2 regions of the Pseudarthrobacter sp. O4 genome follow, and region 1 is predicted to be linked to the other one. Evidence: predicted binding sites of a transcription regulator. Region 1 holds the regulator's gene; the other holds the start of a gene.

The links. The regulator LexA, encoded in region 1, represses DNA repair genes until DNA is damaged. The targets are predictions, from matches to a motif close to TCGAACANNTGTTCGA.
Region 2: uvrA (excinuclease ABC subunit UvrA) is a predicted target of LexA. The motif match lies at 9,450-9,465, and genes of this name have one in related genera.

What each region holds. Positions count from the first base shown of each region.
Region 1 is NZ_CP189591.1:4,099,523-4,110,309, reverse strand. Features, by position in the region: gene priA (bifunctional 1-(5-phosphoribosyl)-5-((5-phosphoribosylamino)methylideneamino)imidazole-4-carboxamide isomerase/phosphoribosylanthranilate isomerase PriA) at 1-130, opposite strand, end outside; gene ACQCSU_RS19040 (hypothetical protein) at 186-344, opposite strand; gene hisH (imidazole glycerol phosphate synthase subunit HisH) at 345-1,115, opposite strand; gene hisB (imidazoleglycerol-phosphate dehydratase HisB) at 1,112-1,732, opposite strand; gene ACQCSU_RS19025 (histidinol-phosphate transaminase) at 1,802-2,920, opposite strand; gene ACQCSU_RS19020 (LysM peptidoglycan-binding domain-containing protein) at 3,044-3,481, opposite strand; gene lexA (transcriptional repressor LexA) at 3,852-4,601, shown strand; gene ACQCSU_RS19010 (ATP-dependent DNA helicase) at 4,692-6,881, opposite strand; gene hflX (GTPase HflX) at 6,874-8,442, opposite strand; gene ACQCSU_RS19000 (class I SAM-dependent methyltransferase) at 8,987-9,601, shown strand; gene dapF (diaminopimelate epimerase) at 9,582-10,538, opposite strand; gene miaA (tRNA (adenosine(37)-N6)-dimethylallyltransferase MiaA) at 10,531-10,787, opposite strand, start outside.
Region 2 is NZ_CP189591.1:430,287-441,073, forward strand. Features, by position in the region: gene whiA (DNA-binding protein WhiA) at 1-858, opposite strand, end outside; gene ACQCSU_RS02025 (gluconeogenesis factor YvcK family protein) at 869-1,888, opposite strand; gene rapZ (RNase adapter RapZ) at 1,888-2,811, opposite strand; gene uvrC (excinuclease ABC subunit UvrC) at 2,938-4,959, opposite strand; gene ACQCSU_RS02040 (lysophospholipid acyltransferase family protein) at 5,002-5,670, opposite strand; gene ACQCSU_RS02045 (HAD hydrolase-like protein) at 5,657-6,388, opposite strand; gene uvrA (excinuclease ABC subunit UvrA) at 6,466-9,366, opposite strand; gene ACQCSU_RS02055 (GntR family transcriptional regulator) at 9,525-9,917, opposite strand; gene ACQCSU_RS02060 (ABC transporter ATP-binding protein) at 9,914-10,787, opposite strand, start outside.

The DNA of each region.
Region 1 (10,787 bases):
CGGCCTCCAGCGGGGTGCCGTAGCTCGTTTCGCTTCCGGCTTCGCCCTGAACGAGCCGGACGGCCTGGCCGTTGACGACGTCGACGGCGGGCAGCAGCTCGAGCACGGGCAGCGGGGTTTCGGTGGTCATCGGGGATCCTCAGCTTCTCAGGTGGCGGCGGATGGTCGGGAATGCTGCGGGACCGCTAGGAGGCGGGCAGCGTCAGGAAATAGGCGGCCAGAAGCGACATCCCGGCCAGCACGTAGAAGACGATCTGGACCCAGCGCGGACTCTTCTGCTGCCGGAAGGACAGCGCCCCGCCAACCAGCAGGCCGGCAAGCCCCATCAGGACGATGGACCACATCTAGGCGGCCTGTTCCGGGCCGGCGCCGGTTGCGCTGCCCGGGGCGGCCGCGTCCGGGGACCCCTTGCGCAGGCCCTCGACCCAGTTGCGCAGCAGGCGTGCGCCGGCGTCGCCGGACTTCTCCGGGTGGAACTGGGTGGCGCACAACGGACCATTTTCAACCGCCGCGATGAACGGGGCGCCGTGTTCGGACCAGGTGACCAGCGGCGCAATCATCCGGGGCTGGATCACGTCGAAATCCCAGTTCTGGACGCCGTAGGAGTGCACAAAGTAGAATCGCTCGTTCTCGACACCGGCGAACAGCTTCGAACCTTCCGGCACCGAAACTGTATTCCAGCCCATGTGCGGCACCACCTCGGCAGGCAGCAGTTCCACCTTGCCGGGCCACTCCCCCATCCCAAGGGCCTCGGTGCCGTGTTCCACACCGGCCTCGAACAGGACCTGCAGGCCCACGCAGATAGCCAGCACGGGACGGCCGCCGGCCACGCGGCGTCCGATCATCCGGATCCCGTCGACGGCCTTGAGCTCGCGCATGACCGTTTCGAAGGCTCCGACACCGGGGACGACAAGGCCGTCGGCGTTCAGGACGTCCTCGGGCCTGGCACTGAGGATGACCTCGGCGCCGGCCCGCTCCAGGGCACGGACGGCCGAGCGGACGTTGCCGGATCCGTAATCCAGCACCGTAACGGTGGGTTTGCCCTCGGGTGAGACGGGCTTCCGGCCGGCGTCGGGGTTGAGGATGGCGCCGTCCTGCAGCACCTTGCCGGTCACAGTGCACCCTTAGTGGACGGGATGCCTTCGACGCGGGGATCCGGCTCGACGGCGGCGCGCAGGGCGCGGGCGAAAGCCTTGAACTGGGCCTCGACGATGTGGTGCGGGTCCCGGCCGGCGGTGACATTCATGTGCAGGCAGATGCCCGCGTGCAAGGTGATCGCCTCGAAGACGTGCCGGGTCAGGGAACCCGTGAAGTGTCCGCCGATCAGGTGGTATTCCTGGCCTGCCGGCTCGCCGCCGTGGACCAGGTACGGCCGCCCGGAGACATCGACGACGGCGTGCGCCAGGGCTTCGTCCAGCGGCACCGTCGCCTCGCCGAAGCGGCGGATGCCGGCCTTGTTCCCCAGCGCGGTGCGCAGGACCTCGCCAAAGGTGATGGCGACATCTTCCACCGTGTGGTGGACATCGATGTGCGTATCGCCTGTGGCCTTGACCGTCATGTCGATCAGGGAGTGCTTGCTCAGCGCCGTCAGCATGTGGTCATAGAACGGGACCGAGGTGCTGATGTCCGAGACGCCGGTGCCGTCCAGGTTGATCTCGACCAGGACGGATGACTCGCTGGTGGTCCGTTCCAGGCGGGCGGTCCGGGCAGCGGTTGATCCGGTGATGCTCATGTGCAGGTGTCCTTTTGTGATGAAGGCGGTGCTAGGCGTTCTGGCGTTGTGCTTGACCCGGAGTCAAGTCTAGGCCCGCTGTTTCGCGGGGCTGCTCAGGATCTGGTCGAGGGCCTCAAGGAAGGCTGTGGTTTCCGTCTCAGTGCCGGCGGTGACGCGCAGGTGGCCGGGGATGCCGACGTCCCGGATGAGCACCCCGGCGTCCAGCAGTCCCTGCCAAACCGCGTGCGGGTTTTGGAGACCGCCGAAGAAGACGTAGTTCGAATCCGAGGCGGACGGCTTGAGGCCCATCCGCTGCAGTTCGGCAACGATCCTGTCCCGCTGCCGCTTGATGTCCTCGACGTCGGCCATGAGCGCCACGCGGTGGTGCAGGGCGGCAAGGGCGGTTGCCTGGGTGATGGCGGAGAGGTGGTACGGAAGCCGGACGAGGCGAAGGGCGTCGGCCACCCCGGGGGCTGCCGCCATGTAGCCCACGCGCGCGCCGGCAAGGGCGAAGGCCTTGCTCATGGTGCGCGAGACGATCAGCCGTTCCCGGCCCGGCAGCAGCTCGAGCGCACTCGGCGTACCGTCGTGGGCGAACTCGTGGTACGCCTCATCGACGATCACGATCGTCTGGCTGGCTTGGCCGGCCTCGTACACAGCCTGCACCACATCGAGACCCAGGCCCGTGCCGGTGGGGTTGTTCGGGGAGCAGAGGAAGACGATGTTGGGCTGAAGTTCGCGGACCTGGCGCGCCGCCGACTCCGCACTCAGCCCGTAGTCATCGGCCCGCACCCCCACGATGTATTCCGTGTCCGTCCCCGCGGCGAGCAGGGGGTACATGGAGTACGTGGGAGGGAAGCCCAGTGCCGTGCGTCCGGGTCCGCCGAAGGCCTGGAGGATCTGCTGGAGCACCTCGTTGGAGCCGTTCGCTGCCCAGATGTGCTCCGCGCCCAGCCCATGCCCGAGGTATTCCGCCAGGGCTTCGCGCAGTTCCGTGAACTCGCGGTCCGGATACCGGTTCAGGCCGGCCGCTGCCTCTGTTACGGCCGCGGCGATGGCCGCTCGGACGTCCGCCGGCACACCGTGGGTGTTCTCGTTGACGTTGAGCAGGATGGGGACGTCCAGCTGGGGTGCCCCGTAGGGGCTCATTCCCCGCAGATTGGTCCGGAGGGGAAGTCGGTTCAGGCGCTCTAACTGGTCAGTCACTTCAGTAGTTTAAGTGAGACGGCGGCGGGCCCTGAAACTGTGACGGCTCGGGCCAGGTCCGTCGGCGCCTTGGCGGCTGCTTGGTACGCGACGTTCCCGGGGCCGGAAGACTACTGGGCTGGACTACTGGGCCGGGACGAAGAGCGTCTGGCCGGGCAGGACGCGGGCGGCATCGAGGTTGTTGAGCTGGACGATGTCGGCGACGACGTCGCGGGGGTCGCGCCCGGGTGCCACGGTCCCGGCGATGGCCCACAGCGATTCCCCGGGCTGCACCGTGACAGAGACGGTGGGGGTCAGTGACAGCTCCTCAACAGATTCGGAAGCCTTGGCGGGTGCATTCAGGAAGCCGCTGAAGGAAAGGATCAGGGCGGCCAGCAGGATCAACGGCACTCCGAAGAAGACGAACCGCCCTCGCCTGGTCAGCCGCAGGGGTGCCTGCTTGGTGCGGGACGCACCGCCTGCCGGAGCGGCCGGACGGAAGGAAACCCGCGGTACGGACCGGCCATACCCGCCGGATGCGTCATGGCCGAAAGTGTGGTGAAACGCGCTTGATGCTGACATGAACTGAGCCCTCCTGGACCATACTGTGCCGCCCGGCGTACTCCACGTACTTGCCGCCAACCGGCCTAACCTTCGAACATAGAACCGAACAAACGCCCTCATCCAACTGCGATGCCTCATCAAACCCCCGGAAGTTCGAACACATCTTCGAACTTCACCTGTCCAGTTTTAGCACCTATTAACGAACATTGTCGAGACTCGCTAGAACAAATGTTTGAAATAACTGTGTGGCTGGCCTACGTTTGAGTCACAGGACAACCACTTCTGCAGTCGATCATCAGTAGTTGATCAGCGGGGTCTGACATTCAGGCCGGAAGGTCCCGGTAACTGCCGCAAGGCAGCCGGGCGGATTGGAAAGGCATTGGCGAATATGGCAGCACCAGCCACCGGCGGCCGGGCGTCCCAACGGAGCCCGCAGTCAGCCAGGCCTCCCAAGAGCCTGACCGTCCGGCAGAAGAAGATCCTCGAAACCATCCAGCGTTCGGTGACGGACAACGGCTACCCTCCCTCCATGCGCGAGATTGGCGATACCGTGGGACTGGCGAGTCTCTCCAGCGTGACGCACCAGCTCTCCCAACTCGAGAAGCTCGGCTACCTGCGGCGGGATCCCAAGCGGCCGCGCGCCATGGAAGTGCTCATGCCGCTGACCCTTGACGAGGGCAGCTCCAAGGTCTCGGGAGTGGCGAAGTCCAGCGGCCTGCGTGCCGTGGGCGGGCTGTCCGTCTCGGAACTGGCCAGCGCTACGGATACCGCAATGGTCCCCCTCGTCGGCCGTATCGCGGCCGGTGGCCCCATCCTCGCGGACCAGGTTGTGGAAGACGTCATGCCGTTGCCGCGCCAGCTGGTGGGCCACGGAGAGCTCTTCATGTTGAAGGTGGCGGGCGACTCGATGATCGATGCCGCCATCTGTGATGGCGACTGGGTGGTGGTGCGCCGGCAGGGTGACGCCGTGAACGGCGACATTGTTGCCGCACTGCTGGACGACGAGGCCACGGTCAAGACGTTCCGCCAGCGCGACGGCCACACCTGGCTGCTGCCCCAGAACACGCAGTACGAGCCAATCCTCGGCGACCACGCCGTCATTATGGGCAAGGTCGTCTCGGTCTTGCGCTCCCTCTAGCACCTGCCACACAGAGCCCCGCCGGCGTCCCCCGGAAGGGGGATGCCGGCGGGGCCCAACACATTCCCTGCTGCGGGGTGCTCCGTCCGCCTACTTGGCGGTCTGCGCCGACTCCTTGGAGAGCCGTTCCAAAGCCGCCATGGCAATTGCCGGATCGGTGGTCGGCCAGAACGGCGGCAGAGCGGCCCGGAGGAATCCCCCGTAGCGTTCCGTGGACAGCCGCGAATCCAGCACCGCCACGACTCCCTTGTCCGTCGTCGTGCGGATCAGCCGTCCGGCTCCCTGGGCCAGCCGGATCGCGGCGTGGGTTGCGGACACACTCATGAATCCGTTGCCGCCGGCCTGGGCCACCGCGCGGGAGCGCGCTGTCATGAGCGGGTCATCCGGCCGCGGGAACGGAATCCTGTCGATGACTACGAGCCGGCAGGAGCCCCCCGGGACGTCGACGCCCTGCCACAGGGACATGGTGCCGAAGAGGCAGGTGTCCGGTTCATCGGCGAACTGGCGCACGAGCGCCGTCATGGTCGAATCCCCCTGGCACAGAATGGTCATGTCCAGCCGGGGGCGCATCGCCTCGGCGGCGTCCTCGGCAGCCCGCCGGGACGAGAAGAGGCACAGTGCCCCTCCGCCGGAAGCCCGGATCAGTTTTTCCAGCTCGTCCAGCGCCTCCGGGGACGTGCCGCGGCCGGGCTTGGGCAGGTGCTTGGCAACATAGAGGATGCCCTGCTTGGGGTAGTCGAAGGGCGAGCCGACGTCGACTCCGGTCCAGCTGGGCGCGCCGGGGCCTACCAGGCCCAGACCTCCGGCCGCCGGTTCGAAGGCGGAGCCGATGGCCAGGGTGGCCGAGGTCAGGATGACCGTGTGGTCCGCGAACAGACCCTCGCGGAGCCGTCCGGCGACGCTCAGCGGGGCCACGTTGATCAGGGCCGGTGCGCTCTCGTCCGGCTGGGAGTATCCCTGCGCAGGGTCGAAAGTGCTGTTCCGGGAAAACCAGACCACCTCGCGGTTTTCGCGGGCAGCGAGCAGCCGTTCGCAGAGTTCCAGGATGACCATGAGGCGGGAGCGCGCGAGCTGGCGCCCGCCGTCGGCGGTGTTGGCGCTGTCCCCCTTGGAATCGGAGAGCGCGGCGCGGCAGGCGTCACGCAGCTGGTCCACGGAGTCGAGCTGCTCGCTGTTGAGCCCGTTGGGCATCAGCCCGCTGGGGACTCCTTCAATGGCAAGCTCGAGGTTGGACGCGGCGTTGTTGAGCGCGTCCACCGTGATGCCGGTGTGCTTCCGTGCCCCGGAGGCGGCGACATGCACCATTGCCACGGAGAGCTGGCCGGACACGGCCCCGGTGACGCGGTCCTGCAGCTCGTGCGCCTCGTCCACCACCACGACGTCGTACTCGGGCAGCACGGCGAGGCCTTCGAAGGCGCTGACCGCCAGCATGGCGTGGTTGGTGACGACGACGTCGGCGTCGGCAGCGTTCTGCCGGGCCAGTTCGCTGAAGCATTCGGCCGCCAGGGGGCACTTCTGCGCGCCGAGGCATTCCATCGACGTGACGGAGACCTGGCGCCAGGCGCGGTCCGTCACACCGGGCATGAGCTCGTCACGGTCCCCGGTGGCGGTCTCCTCGGCCCATTCGCGCAGCCGGACGACTTCCTTGCCGAGCTGGGAGGAAGGGCCGCCCATGGCGGCAGCGAAGTGCGGCACGGACGTGTCCTCGCCGAGGGAGAAGAGCTGGCCCTCGGAGGGTTCTTCGGAAGGGAAGCCTCCCTCGAGCTTGTGTTTGCACACATAGTTGGAGCGGCCCTTGACGAGGGCCACCTTGACCGGGCGGTCCAGGGCAGGGGTGATGGTCTTGAGCAGCCTGGGCAGGTCGCGGCCCACGATCTGGGTCTGCAGGGCCAGCGTGGCGGTGGAGACGAGGGTGGGTTTGTCACTGACAAGGGAATGCGCGATCAGCGGGATCAGGTAGGCCAAGGACTTGCCAGTGCCGGTGCCGGCCTGGACCAGCAGATGGTCGCCGGTGTCGATTGCCTGCGCCACCTGCCGGGCCATCTCGTGCTGGCCGCTGCGGCTCTGTCCGCCCATGCCTGACACCGCCCTGTCGAGCAGATCGATCACGAACTCCTCGCCGGGTGGTCCGCCGGTTCCTGCTGAACCCTTGCCTGCTGAACCCTTGCCTGCTGAACCCTTGCCTGCTGAAGCCTTTCCGCCGGACGCGTCCCCTTCCGGGTCCTCCCCCGCCGGGCGGTTCGCGTCCGGGTCCCCCCCGGCCACCGCTGCCTCAGTCATTGCTGATGAACGAATCCAGTTCAGCGGCCAGGCCCTCGCGCACCATCACGACGGCGCGGGTGCCGGTCTCCTCGTGGTCGAGGCTGAGGATCTCGGCGTCGGTCTCGTGCAGTTTGTTGAGCAGGTCCCCACGGTTGTACGGGATCATCAGTTCCAGCTTCACGCTGGGCCGCGGGATGCCCTCGCTGATGGCCTTGAGCAGTTCCGGGATGCCCTCGCCGGTGCGTGCCGACACCACAATGTGGCGCGGTTCGCGCTGCTTGAGCCGTTCGATCACGAACGGGTCGGCGGCGTCGGCCTTGTTCAGGACGATGATTTCCGGCACCTTGCGGGCGTCGACCTCGCTGAAGACCTTGCGGACGGCGGCAATCTGGCCCTCCGGATCCGGGTGGGAGACGTCGACGACGTGCAGGATCAGGTCCGAGTCGGCAATCTCTTCCAGGGTGGAGCGGAAAGCCTCCACGAGCTGGGTGGGCAGCGAGCGGACGAACCCCACGGTGTCGGCGAGGGTGTAGCCCAGTCCGTCCGAGGTTTCGGCCTTGCGGACCGTCGGGTCGAGGGTGGCGAACAGTGCGTTCTCCACCAGGACGCCGGCGTCGGTCAGCCGGTTCAGCAGTGACGACTTGCCGGCGTTGGTGTAGCCGGCGATTGCCACCGAGGGCACTGCATTACGACGGCGGTTGGCGCGCTTCGTTTCCCGGGCTGGCTTCATCGCGGCGATCTCGCGCCGCAGCTTGGCCATCCGGGTGCGGATCCGGCGCCGGTCCAGTTCGATCTTGGTTTCACCGGGACCACGCGAGCCCATGCCGGCACCGGCGCCGCCCACCTGCCCACCGGCCTGGCGGGACATCGAATCACCCCAGCCGCGCAGGCGCGGGAGCAGGTATTCGAGCTGGGCCAGTTCGACCTGGGCCTTGCCTTCGCGGCTCTTGGCGTGCTGCGCGAAGATGTCGAGGATCAGGGCCGTGCGGTCGATGACCTTGACCTTGACAATGTCTTCCAGGCTGCGGCGCTGGGACGGAGCCAGTTCGGCGTCGACCACGACGGTGTCCGCGCCGGTGGACATCACGATGTCCTTGAGTTCCTGGGCCTTACCGGAGCCAAGGAAGGTGCCCGGATCGGGCTTCTGGCGGCGCTGCACAATCCCATCGAGGACCTCCGAGCCGGCGGTCTCGGCCAGGGCGGCGAGTTCGCGCAGCGAGTTCTCGGCGTCGGCGAGGGTGCCTTCAGTCCAGAGACCGGCGAGGACGACGCGTTCGAGGCGCAGTTGCCGGTATTCGACCTCGGTGACGTCTTCCAGTTCGGTGGACAGGCTGCCGGTACGGCGCAGTGCGTGCCGTTCCTCAAGGTCCTGCTGGTCGCCGTCGTAGTTGCTGTGTTCCTCGTCCGGCCGTGAGATCGCCTGGGCCTTGCCGAGCACCGACTTGGACTCGCCGGCGGCCGGGGACGCCTTCCGGGCAGGGGTTTCCTTGGAGAGGATCCGGTCGATGACAGCTTGGATTTCCGCAGGACTCATGTCCTGGGCTGCTGAATCGGGTCCGGTGTTGGGCTGACTGGTCATGGTCTCCTTTGAAGGTTCGGCAATTTCAGAATAGTGCCGATCGGTGCCGTGTGGGGCGGAATTCGCGCTGGGCTGACGACTATTGGTCAAACGGGCCTCCTGGGATGCCCGCGGCGGCGGTGCCGGGGCAGGGTGGGAGCGGGAGAAGTGGGCGGAAACTAAGGACCGATCCTGGCGGATCAGGCCGCTTTTGAGGGATGTTCATTCGCTGAGCATTGCGGGACTCCAAGTGATGCGGGCGCCGGACAGGGAAGGAATCACTGGATTGGGCGCGCTGCACGAAAAAAACTTGCGGAAGGTAGGGACCTGCGTCGCTGCGGGGACGGGACTTAACCCGTGCCGGCTACTTGAAGTTCAAGAACATGCCTCAAAGACTAGCAGACTGTCATTCTGCCCGGACCGGCAGGCGCCCGGCGGGGCGGCCACTGCTTCCCGGCGGGTTCGCATCGGGGTTCGCATCGGTTTCCCATCGGTTCCCATCGGTTTCCCCTGCGGTTCCCATCGGTTTCCCATACAGGTCGAGGGCCAACTAATCTGGCCAGTTATGGAGTCTGCACACTATTTCAGCGCCCAGCCGGCCGGGCCGTTCACCCGCAAGCCACTGACCGTGGAGCTTGCCGGTGAGACACGCCACCTGCAGACCGCCTCGGGAATCTTCAGCCCGGACGGCATCGACAAGGGAACGGCCGTGTTGCTGGCCGATGTGCCCTCCCCTGCGCCGCAGGGAAACCTTCTGGACATCGGCTGCGGCTGGGGCCCGATCGCGCTGACCATGGCGCTGCGGGCACCTCATTCACGCGTCTGCGCGGTGGATGTGAACGAGCGCTGCGTGACGCTGACGAACGAGAACGCGGCGCTCCTGGGGCTGGGAAATCTCACGGCCAGCACACCCGACGCCGTCGATCCGGAGCTGCGTTTCGACACCATCTGGTCCAACCCGCCGATCCGGATCGGCAAAGACGAGCTTCATGCCCTGCTGCTCCTGTGGCTGCCGCGGCTGGCCGAGGGCGGCTCGGCCTGGCTCGTGGTGCAGAAGAACCTGGGGTCCGATTCGCTTCAGCGCTGGCTTGCCGCCGAGCTGGACAGCAGCTTCACCGTGACGCGCGAGAGCACCTCGAAGTCGTTCCGCATCCTGCGGGTCAGGAAAGCGTCCCGCTAGCCACGAGCACGGCCGGGCCGCTGAGCTCGACATGCTCGTGGCCTTCGGTGCCGAGGAAGAATTTCACGCCGACGACACCGCCTGGCACGTGGACGTTCCAGACGTCCGGGGCGCCCTGGCCGGCCCAGTGGCGGATCGCGACGGCGGCCGCGCAGGCGCCGGTGCCACAGGACTGGGTTTCGCCCACGCCCCGCTCGTGAACGCGCATGGTGATGGTTCCGACGCCGTCGTGCACCAGCGGCTCGGAGGGCACAACAAACTCGACGTTGGTGCCGTGGGGCGGCGTCGGATCCACATGGGGTGCGGTGAACAGCTGCGTGGCCTCGAGCTCTGCCAGTTCGGCCAGTGCAACGACGGTATGCGGGTTGCCCATGCTCACGGACAGAGCGGGCCGCGCGACCTCAAGTCCTGTGGCGCTGACCAGTGAATCCATGGCTCGCGCGGTGGCCTCGCCCGGGAAGATGAACTCCCAGGGGCCCATGTCGACGGCGTACCCTGCCGCGGTGCGGACAATCGTCTTGGCCCCGCCGCGGGTGCCGATGGTCAGGGATTCCCCGGCGGGCAGCTCGACGAGGCCTTCGGCGATCAGGAAGTGCACAAAGACGCGGACCCCGTTGCCGCACATTTCCGAGAGCGAGCCGTCGCCGTTGCGGTAGTCCATGAACCATTCGGCGTCCGGGTGCTCCGTGAGCAGCTCCTGGCCTTCCGGGAGCAGCCTGGAGGGGACGGCGCGGATCAGGCCGTCTCCGCCGATGCCGCGGTGGCGGTCGCACAGTGCTGCGACCTGCTCCGGGGTGACGGACAGGGTGCCGTTCGGGTCGGCGAGGAGCACAAAGTCATTGCCCGTGCCGTGTCCTTTGGAGAATTTGAGTCCGCTCAGGGCCGCAGTGTTGGCTTCTGCGTTTTGGTCAACGGCTGCGGCGAGGGTTTCATCCATGATTCAAGGTTACCGGTCCCGGATGGCCGGGGCGGCACAGTGCGGCGGCCTTGGTCACGAGGCCGGGATCCTGCCAGTCCAGCCAGTGGATGCGGGGGTCCGCCCGGAACCAGGTCAGCTGGCGGCGGGCGAACTGCCGGGTCGCGACGATGGTCTCCTCGGCCGCCTGTTCCACGCCGGTCTCGCCGTCGAGGACCCGGAGGAACTGGGCGTAGCCGAGGGCCCGCGGGGCGGTCCTGCCCAGCCGGA
Region 2 (10,787 bases), 990 kb from region 1:
CACGGGATCGGCAATCCTGCCGAGCTCGTCCAGGCTGGCCTGTTTGTGCGCCACGCGCAGTTCGCCCGCGTACTTGAGATGCTCCGGGACGTCGTCGCCAAGGATCTCCAGGGCACGGTCCACGCGGGCTCCCGCGGCCACGGCGGCCTGCGCCGAGCGGCGCAAGTTGGCGTCGTCGAAGTTGGCCAGCCTGTTGGCGGTGGCCCGGACTTCCTTGCGCATCCGGCGTTCCTCCCAGACCATCAGGGCGTCGTGCGCGCCCATCCGGGTCAGCAGCGCGGCGATGGTGTCGCCGTCGCGGATCACGACGCGGTCCACTCCCCTGACCTCGCGGGCCTTGGCCTGGATGCCGAGGCGGCGCGCCGCGCCGACGAGGGCCAGTGCCGATTCCGGTCCGGGGCAGGTGACCTCCATGGCGGAGGAGCGTCCGGGTTCGGTGAGGGAACCATGGACGAGGAACGCCCCGCGCCACACTGCCTCGGCGTCGGAGGCGGAACCGTTCACCACCACCGAGGGGAGGCCGCGGACCGGGCGTCCGCGGGCGTCAAGGAGGCCGGTCTGGCGGGCCAGGGCCTCGCCGTCGCGCACCACCCGGACCACGTAGCGGCTGCCGCGGCGCAGTCCCCCGCCGGAGACGACGATGATTTCACTCTGATGCCCGTAGACCTCGGCGATGGCCGCGCGCAGCCGCCGGGCGGTTGAGGCGAGGTCGACTTCAGCCTCGATCACGATCCGGCCGGAGATGATGTGCAGTCCGCCGGCGAAGCGGAGCATAGCCGACACTTCAGCCTTACGGACCGAGGACTTCTTGATGTCCAGCCGGGAAAGTTCTTCCTTGACTGATGCTGTCAGTGCCATGGCACCTTTCCTAACTGTTCCCGAAAATGTCGTGGTACGCCGTTGCCAGACGCAGCGGGTCGTGGATCGGCCGGCGGCTCGACGCCCCCACTTTACCCAACACCACCTCGGCACCCAGCATCCCGGCCGCCCGTTCGAACGCGCGGAGGTCCGGGACCGACGCCGGATCGGCCAGGACGACGTCGATCGTGAACTCCGGGGCGTACTGGCGCAGCACGCGCAGGTGGTCGGCGGCGGTCATCCCCAGGGTTTCCTTGGTGTCCGTGGCCAGGTTCATGGTGAGGCAGCGGCGGGCCGCGGTGTCGCACAGCGCTTCCCGCATTTCCGGCAGCAGCAGGTGCGGCAGCACCGAGGTGTACCAGGACCCCGGGCCCAGGATCACCCAGTCCGCCAGTTCAATGGCGGTGAGGGCCTCGATGCAGGCCGGGGCGTCCTCGGGCAGCAGGCGGACCCGCTCCAGCGACCCGGCCACAGCGCATTTCGCCTGCCCGGTGAGGGTCTGCAACACCGAGGTGCCGTCCGGCGCGGTGACGCGGACCTGGCCTTCGATGGTGAGCGGCACGCTCGACATCGGCAGGACCTCGCCGCGGGCGCCCAGCAGGGCACCCGCCCACTTGAGGCCGGCCACCGTATCGCCGAGGAGCTCCCAGAGAGTCACGATCAGCAGGTTGCCCATGGCGTGTTCGTCGAGCGAACCGCCGCGGCCCTTGCCCGGCACGAAGCGGTGCTGCATGACGTCACGCCAGGTGCGGCCCCAGTCGGTGTCGTCGCACAGCGCCGACAGTGCCATCCGGAGGTCTCCGGGCGGGAGGACGCCGTACTCCTCGCGCAGCCGCCCCGAGGAGCCGCCGTCGTCCGCCACTGTGACGATGGCGGTCAGTTCGGAGGTGAGCAGGCGCAGGGCGGACAGCGAAGCGGACAGGCCATGGCCGCCGCCGAGGGCCACCACAGAGGGGCCCTTGTCCTGCTGGCTGGCGAAGGCGGCGCTGGCCGGCGGGACGAGCGGCAGGGGCCCGGTGAGCAGCGCCATTATTCTCGGCCCAGGTCCCGGTGCGTCGTGGTCACGGTGACGCGCGGATACTGCGCGAGCCGGCGGGAGAGCTCGACGGCGACCGCGACCGAGCGGTGCTTCCCGCCGGTGCAGCCGATGGCGATCGTTGCGTAGTGCTTGTTCTCTCGCCGGTAGCCGTCCAGGACCGGTTCCAGGGCCAGGACGTAGCGCTCGACGAAGCTGCTGACCCCCTGGGCCTCGAGCACGTAGTCGCTCACGTCCTGATCCAGGCCGGTGTGCGGGCGCAGCGCCGGGACCCAGTGCGGGTTGGGGATGAAGCGGGCATCCGCGACGAAGTTGGCGTCCACGGGAAGGCCGTACTTGAAACCGAAGCTCATGACGTTCAGGCGCAGCGCGACGGGGCCGGTTTCGCTGAACAGCTCCGTGATCGCGGTGGCCAGTCCGTGCACGTTCAGGGCCGAGGTGTCCAGCACGATGTCCGAGGAGGTCCGGAGCTCGTGCAGCAGCTCGCGTTCGGCGGCGATCCCGTCGAGGATCCTGCCGCCGCCCTGCAGCGGGTGCGGCCGCCGGCCCTGTTCGAAACGGCGCACCAGGACGTCGTCGTTCGCGTCGAGGAAGAGTACGCGGAAGGTGACGCCGCTGGCCTCAAGGTTGCGGAGGGCGGCGCGGATGTCCGCGAAGAGATCCTTGCTGCGGACATCCATCACGACGGCGAGCTTGGAAATGGAGCCGGGCGCATGGGAGACGAGTTCGGCCAGGGTGCCGAGCATCTGCGGGGGAAGGTTCTCCACGACGTACCAGCCGTGGTCCTCCAGCGCGTCCGATGCTGTGCTCCGGCCTGCACCCGACATCCCGGTCACCACGAGCAGTTCCGCCTCGACGGGTTTGACCGGCGTCATGCCGTCCGTCTCCGTGCCGGATCCTGCCGTTGACTCTGCCATCTGTGAAGCCCCGTTCTGCTGCGCAGTTCTTTGTTGTCACGTCTGTTGTCACGTCCCTGCGGCGTTCGCTGCAACCGAATGTGCCGTTTCCCAAGTCCTTACCCTAGCTAAGTTTGCCGGGGCTAGCTAAGTTTCGAGGATTTCCCCCGTTGTCATATTGATGGCGGGTACGGTGGCGGCCTCGGACCCGTCCTCCGGGTTGAAGTGCCGCACGATCGCCGCGGCCAGGGACGGCCCGATCCCCTTTGCGACCGTGAGTTCATCCGCCGTCGCCGCCTTGATGCTCTTGACCGAGCCGAACTGCGCCAGAAGCACCTTGCGCTTGGAGTCGCCGAGGCCGGGCACTCCGTCGAGCGCGGACACGGTCATGGCCTTGCCGCGTTTCTGCCGGTGGAAGGAGATCGCGAAGCGGTGTGCCTCGTCGCGGACGCGCTGCAGCAGGTACAGCCCGGCCGAGGCGCGCGGCAGGATCACGGGGAAGTCGCTGTCCGGCAGCCAGACCTCTTCGAGCCGCTTCGCCAGGCCGACGACGTACACGTCCTCGACCCCAAGTTCGGCCAGCGCTCGGGCCGCCGCGTTGACCTGGGGCTGGCCGCCGTCGACCACCACGAGGTTCGGCGGGTAGGCGAACTTGGTCCGCGGCGCCGGTGTCGTGGTGTCCGCAAGCGCGACCGCCACGGCAGCCTCCAGGGCGGCCTGGTGGCCCGGCTGGTGGCCCGTCATCCGGGCCGCCTCCGCCTGATCGGCCTTCTCCTGGAGATAATGCCGGAACCGCCGGGTCAGCACGTCATGCATGGCAGCCGTGTCGTCATTCGCGGCGGCGCCGGTGACGGAGAACTTCCGGTAGTCGGATTTCTTCGGCAGACCGTCCTCGACCACCACCATGGAACCGACCACATTGGTGCCCTGGACGTGCGAGATGTCGAAGCATTCGATCCGCATCAGCGCCACGGGCAGGTCCAGGGCCTCCTGCAGCTCCTGGAGTGCCTGGGACCTCATGGTCAGGTCGCCGGCGCGCCGGGACTTGTGGAGCTTCAGTGCGTGTTCGGCGTTCTCCCGGACGGTGGACATGAGGGCGGCTTTGTCGCCGCGCTGCGGGACGCGGACGTCCACCCTCGCCCCGCGCAGTCCGCTGAGCCACTCCGCGAGCTGCGCGGCGTTGCTGGGTTCCGCCGGGACCAGGACCTCGCGGGGCAGCCGGCCCTGGCTGCCGGCTTCGTCCCCGTACACCTGCTGGAGGAGATGCTCGACCAGGTCCGGGGTGGTGGAGTCCTCGACCTTTTCCACGACCCAGCCGCGCTGGCCGCGGATCCGGCCGCCGCGGACATGGAACACCTGCACGGCGGCTTCGAGCTCGTCCTCGTGCAGGGCGAAGATGTCGGCGTCCGTGCCCTCCGCCAGCACCACGGCGTTGCGCTCGAAGACCTTCTTGAGTGCCACGATGTCGTCCCGGAGGCGGGCGGCACGCTCGTAGTCCAGTTCGGCGACGGCGGCGGCCATTTCCTTTTCCAGCCTCGCGACGAAGGGTTTGGCTTCGCCGCCCATGAAGGTGCAGAGGTCCTCGGCCAGGGCGCGGTGGTCCTCGGCCGAGATGCGGCCCACACAGGGGGCCGCGCACTTGTCGATGTAGCCGAGCAGGCACGGCCTGCCGCTGGCCTCGGCCCGCTTCAAGACACCGGGGCTGCAGCTGCGGACGGGGAAGACGCGCAGCAGGGTGTCCAGGGTGTCCCGGATGGCCCCGGCGGTGAACGGGCCAAAGTAACGGGTGCCTTTCTTGCGTTCGCCGCGCAGCACCTGGACGCGGGGGTACTTCTCCCCCATGGTGACCGCGAGGTACGGGTAGCTCTTGTCATCCCGGAACATGACGTTGAAACGCGGCGTGAATTCCTTGATCCACGTGTATTCCAGCTGGAGGGATTCGAGCTCGCTCCCGACGACGGTCCATTCGACGCTGCTGGCCGCGTGGACCATCGCATGCGTCTTCGGCAGCAGTCCGGCGGGGTTGGCAAAGTAGGAATTCAGCCGGGAACGGAGGTTCTTGGCTTTGCCGACGTAGATGACCCGGCCGTGCGGGTCGCGGAAGCGGTACACGCCCGGATTGCTCGGGATCTCACCCGTCTGGGGTCGGTAACTCGCTGGATCTGCCACACTTCAAGTCTACTGAGGCACCGGGGGTGCCGGGGACGGCGGCTACTCCGCGACTTTGCTCTGGTTGTAGCTCGTGGAGCGCTCCTGGCCGCTGAGCTCCGCAATCGCGTCCATGATGCGGTCCGTGACCTGGCGGCGTGCCGGCAGCGAATGGTCCGGTCCGGTCTTATCGAAGTAGAGCGGCTCGCCGACCTTCATGGTGAAGTGCTGCGGCTTGACGGATTTGCTGTCCGCCGGCTGCAGGTTCTCGGTGCCGATCAGGCCGACCGGGACCACCGGGGCGCCTGTGGTCAGGGCGAGCCAGCCGACGCCGGTGCGGCCGCGGTACAGGAGGCCGTCACGGGAGCGGGTCCCTTCGGGGTAGATGCCGATGCCCTTGCCCTCGTCCAGGATCGCCAGCAGCGTCTTGAGCGCCTGCACGCTGGCGGCCTGCTCGCCGCGCTCAACCGGGATCGAGCCCACGGCCTCGAAGAAGGACTTCATGACCTTGCCCTTGACACCGCCGGTGGTGAAGTACTCGGCCTTGGCGAAGAACGCCACGGGGCGCGGCATGAGGGCCTGGACAATCACGCTGTCCAGGAACGAGAGGTGGTTCGGCGCCACGATGAACGGGCCCTCCCTGGGCACGTTGTCAAGTCCGATGACCGTGGGCCGGCAGGTCGAGGTGACAAGTCCCCGCGTGGTCCAGCGGATTGCATCAAACATTGCCATCGGTGGGCACCTCGTTCAGGGCTTCAGTCATCAGGGCGGCGGCGCGAACGGAGTCCAGCTTGCTAATGGTGTCATGCAGCGCTGACGTGCTGTGCACAATCTCGACGGCGCCCGCCTCGCGCAGTTCGCCGTCGAGCGCAAAGCCCCAGGCGACGCCGATGCAGTCCAGGCCGTTGGCGGCGGCGCCGGCCACGTCCTGGGCCCGGTCCCCCACCATGACCGCGTATGGCGTGCGGAGCTCGGCCAGGGCGGCGGCAACGATGCCGGCCTTCCCGGACGGTCCGGTGGCGGCGCCTGCCTCGTCGGCGGCCGAGCCGCGGATGACGTGGAAGAGGGCCGCGATGCCGTGGTGCTCCAGGACGATGCGGGCCAGGTGCTCGGGCTTCTGGGTGGCGACGGCGATCGGCCGCCCGGCGTCGACAAAGGAGTCCAGCAGGGCCCGGATGCCGGGGTAGAGCCGGCTCCGGGCGATCCCGGTGGAAAGGTAGTGTGCCCGGTAGATCCGGATGGCCTCTTCCAGTTGCTCCGGCGGGACGCCCGCGATGTCCACGAGCGAGTGGCTGAGTTTCGGGCCGATCATCGCGTCCAGCCGGGCCTTGCCGGGGACGGCGATTCCGAGTTCCGTGAGGGCCGCCGCGATTCCGTCCGATATCCCCCCGGCGGGATCGACAAGAGTGCCGTCAAGGTCAAAGATCACGGGCACTGTTGAATGGGTCACCGGCCTAGTTTCTCACGAGTGCCGGAATGCCAGAAACTCGCATACCCCGAAGGGAATACATCTATCCCCTGTCGGCCTCAGGCCAGGATGTCGGCGAGGAAGGCCGCCGTGTGGCTCTCTGTCGACTTGGCCACCTGCTCCGGCGTGCCGGAGGCGATGATGCGGCCGCCGCCGGACCCGCCGTCGGGCCCGAGATCCACGATCCAGTCGGCGCTCTTGATGACGTCGAGGTTGTGCTCGATCGTGATGACGGTGTTGCCCTTCTCTACGAGGCCCTGGAGCACCAGGAGGAGCTTCCGGATGTCCTCGAAGTGCAGGCCCGTGGTGGGTTCGTCCAGCACGTAGATGCTGCGCCCGTTGGAGCGCTTCTGCAGTTCCGCCGCGAGCTTCACGCGCTGGGCCTCGCCGCCGGAGAGCGTGGTGGCGGGCTGGCCCAGCCGGACATAGCCGAGCCCGACGTCGACGAGGGTGCTGAGGTGCCGGGCGATCGGCGAGAACGCCGCGAAGAACACGGCGCCTTCCTCGATCGGCATGTTCAGGACATCGGCGATGGTCTTGCCCTTGTAGTGGACTTCCAGGGTTTCCCGGTTGTAGCGGGCCCCGTGGCAGACCTCGCAAGGCACGTAGACGTCCGGCAGGAAGTTCATTTCGATCTTCAGCGTGCCGTCACCGGAGCAGGCCTCGCAGCGGCCGCCCTTGACGTTGAAGGAGAACCGGCCCGGCTGGTAGCCGCGGACCTTGGCCTCGGTGGTCTCGGCGAAGAGTTTGCGGATGTTGTCGAAGACTCCCGTATAGGTCGCCGGGTTGGAGCGTGGCGTGCGGCCGATGGGACTCTGGTCGACGTGCACCACCTTGTCCAGGTGCTCGAGGCCCTGGATGGACTTGTGCCGCCCGGCCACCTGCTTCGCGCCGTTCAGCTTGTTGGCCAGCACCTTGTAGAGGATCTCGTTGACCAGGGTCGATTTGCCGGAGCCGCTGACGCCGGTGACGGCCGTGAAGAGGCCCAGCGGGAAGGTTGCATCCACGTTCAGGAGGTTGTTCTCCTTGGCGCCGATGACCTTCAGTTCCCGCTTCTTGTCGTACTTGCGGCGCTTCTTCGGGATCTCGATCCGTCTGCGGCCGGAGAGGTAATCGCCGGTGAGCGATTCCGTGTTTTCCAGCAGTTCCTTGTAGGACCCGGAGTGCACCACCATGCCGCCGTGTTCGCCGGCGCCAGGTCCGATGTCCACCACCCAGTCGGCTTCCTGGATGGTGTCCTCGTCGTGTTCCACCACGATCAGCGTGTTGCCGAGGTCCCGCAGCCGGGTGAGCGTCTCGATGAGGCGGCGGTTGTCCCGCTGGTGCAGCCCGATGGACGGCTCGTCCAGGACGTATAGCACGCCCACGAGGCCGGAACCGATCTGGGTGGCGAGCCGGATGCGCTGGGCCTCGCCGCCGGACAGCGTGCCGGAGGGCCGCTCCAGGTTCAGGTATTCCAGGCCGACGTCGAGGAGGAAGGTCAGCCGGGCCTGGATTTCCTTCAGGACCTGGTGCCCGATCTGGGCTTCGCGGTCCGTCAGCACGAGGTTGTCCAGGAAGTGCGCGCATTCGCGCATCGGCAGCGCTGCGACCTCGGCGATGTTCTTGCGGTTGATCAGCACGGACAGCGACGCCGGGTTCAGCCGGGCGCCGTTGCAGGCCGGGCACGGGATCTGCCGCATGTATTCCTCGTAGCGGTCCCGGGCCGTGTCCGAGTCGGTTTCGAGGTGTTTGCGGTGCACGTACTGGATGACGCCTTCGAAGCCGGTGCTGTACTTGCGTTCCCGGCCGAAGCGGTTGCGGTACTGCACCACGACCTTGTGGTCCTTACCGTGCAGCACGGTCTGGCGGGTGTCCTCGGAGAGCTTGTCCCACGGCGTCTTCATCGAGAAGCCGAGTTCCTGGGCGAGTCCGCCGAGCAGCCGGCCCCAGTATTCCGAGGTCGCCGTCCCGAGCGACCAGGGCGCGATGGCCCCCTCCGCCAGGGAGAGTTCCCCGTTCGGGATGATGAGTTCCTCATCGACTTCCAGCTTTGTGCCGATGCCGCTGCAGGCGGAGCAGGCGCCGAAGGGGTTGTTGAACGAGAAGGAGCGCGGCTCGATCTCGTCAATCGCGAGGGGGTGCTCGTTGGGGCAGGCGAGGTGTTCGGAAAACGCCCTGACCCGCTCCGGGTCGTCCTCGTCGAGGTCGACGAATTCGGCCAGGATCCGGCCCTCGGCCAGCCCGAGCGCGGTTTCCACCGAGTCGGTGAGGCGCTGGCTGATGCCTTCCTTGACCACCAGACGGTCCACCACAACCTCGATGGTGTGCTTGAACTGCTTGCCGAGCTTGGGCGGATCGCTCAGCTGGATCAGCTTGTCGTCGACCCGGGCGCGTGAGTAACCCTTGGCCGTGAGCTCCTTGAACAGCTCGACGAATTCACCCTTGCGGCCGCGGACCACGGGGGCCAGGACCTGGAAGCGGGTGCCCTCCGGCAGTTCCAGCAGCTGGTCCACGATCTGTTGAGGGGTCTGCTTCGTGACAGGCTCCCCGCAGACAGGGCAATACGGGCGGCCCACGCGGGCCCACAGGAGGCGCATGTAGTCGTAAATCTCGGTGATGGTGCCCACGGTGGAGCGGGGGTTCTTGCTGGTGGACTTCTGGTCGATCGACACCGCGGGCGAGAGGCCTTCGATGAAGTCGACGTCGGGCTTGTCCACCTGTCCCAGGAACTGCCGGGCGTAGGCGGAGAGCGACTCGACATAGCGGCGCTGGCCCTCGGCGAAGATCGTGTCGAAGGCGAGGGACGATTTACCGGAGCCGGAGAGCCCGGTGAAGACGATCATGGAGTCCCGCGGCAGGTCGAGGTCCACGTTGCGCAGGTTGTGTTCGCGCGCGCCCTTGACGACGAGCCGGGACATGTCCGGACGCTTCACCTCGGGGCGGGATTCGACCGCGCGGCCCTGTTTTGCGGAGCCCATCGGAACGGAGCCCATCGGAACGGAGGTCTGGGAATCAACGGCTGGATCTTCAGCTACGGCTTTAGGCACGCTACCAATGCTAATCGAAAACTTCTTCGAATATCTATTCCCAGCTGTGTCCCAGGCCGGAGAATCAGCGCCGGTGTGCTAGCGGTGTGCTATTCGCGGTCGTACGCGGCGGCGAGCAGTTGAACGGCTGCGGCAAAGCTGGCGCCCTGGGCCTTCGCAGCGGCGGCGAAGTCGGCGGCGGCGGCGGAGAGCGAGCCCCAGGCCTCGTCGCGGGCGCAGACCACCGTCCCGTTCCGGCCCCGCGTGATCACGACGCCGGCGGCCTCGAGTTCCTTGTAGGCCCGCGCCACGGTGTGGGGGGCTACGCCCAGTTCGGCGGCGAGGCTGCGGACGGCCGGCAGCCGGGTTCCCGGTGCCAGGGTGCCGTTGTCCGCCCGTTCGATGACGTTGAGCCGGAGCTGTTCGAACAGCGGCACCGAGCTGGCCTGGTTGGGCTTCCAGGTGCCGGGGAATCGGTCCGCCACGTTCTCGGTCTGGCTCACTGTTCCGGCTTCCTCAGGCCGCGCCGCTGTTCGCGGCCGGCGAACTGGGCCTGGTAGAGATCCGTGTAAAGCGCGCCCCTGGCCATCAGCTGCTGATGGGTCCCGTGTTCAACGATCCGTCCGTGGTCCATGACGAGAATTAGATCAGCGTCCCGGACTGTGGACAAGCGGTGGGCAATCACGAAGCTGGTCCGGCCGTGACGGAGGCGCTGCATCGCCTGGCGGATTTGCACCTCCGTGCGGCTGTCCACCGAGCTCGTGGCCTCGTCCAGGACCAGGATGCTGCGGCCTGCCAGTTGCGCCCTCGCGATCGAGACAAGCTGGCGCTGCCCCCTGCTGAGCGAGTCGCCGTCGTCGCCGAGCACGGTGGCGTAGCCGTCCGGCAGCGAGCGGACGAACTGGTCCACGTGGCTGGCCTGCGCCGCGGCGACGATGTCGTCCTCGCTGGCGCCGGGCCTGCCGTATTCGATGTTCTCCCGGATGCTGCCCGTGAACAGCCACGCGTCCTGCAGCACGGTGCCGAAGGCGGAGCGCAGCTCGTCCCGGGGCATCTCCGCGATGTCCATGCCGTCGACGGTGATCCGGCCGGAGTCCAGTTCGTAGAACCGCATCAGGAGGTTCACCACTGTGGTTTTGCCGGCGCCGGTGTGGCCCACGATCGCCACCGTCTGCCCCGGCTCCACGGCAAAGGACAGATCCTGGACCACGGGGGATCCGGGGCTGTAGCTGAAGCTGACGTGTTCGAAGGCGATGCGGCCTTCGGCCACTGGCGTCGTCCCGCCGGCCGGTGACTTCCCCGCCCCGGCCTTGGCCGGCGACTTCCCCGCCCACGCCTTCGCCGGATCCCCCGCCCTGGCCGCCTGGTCGGGG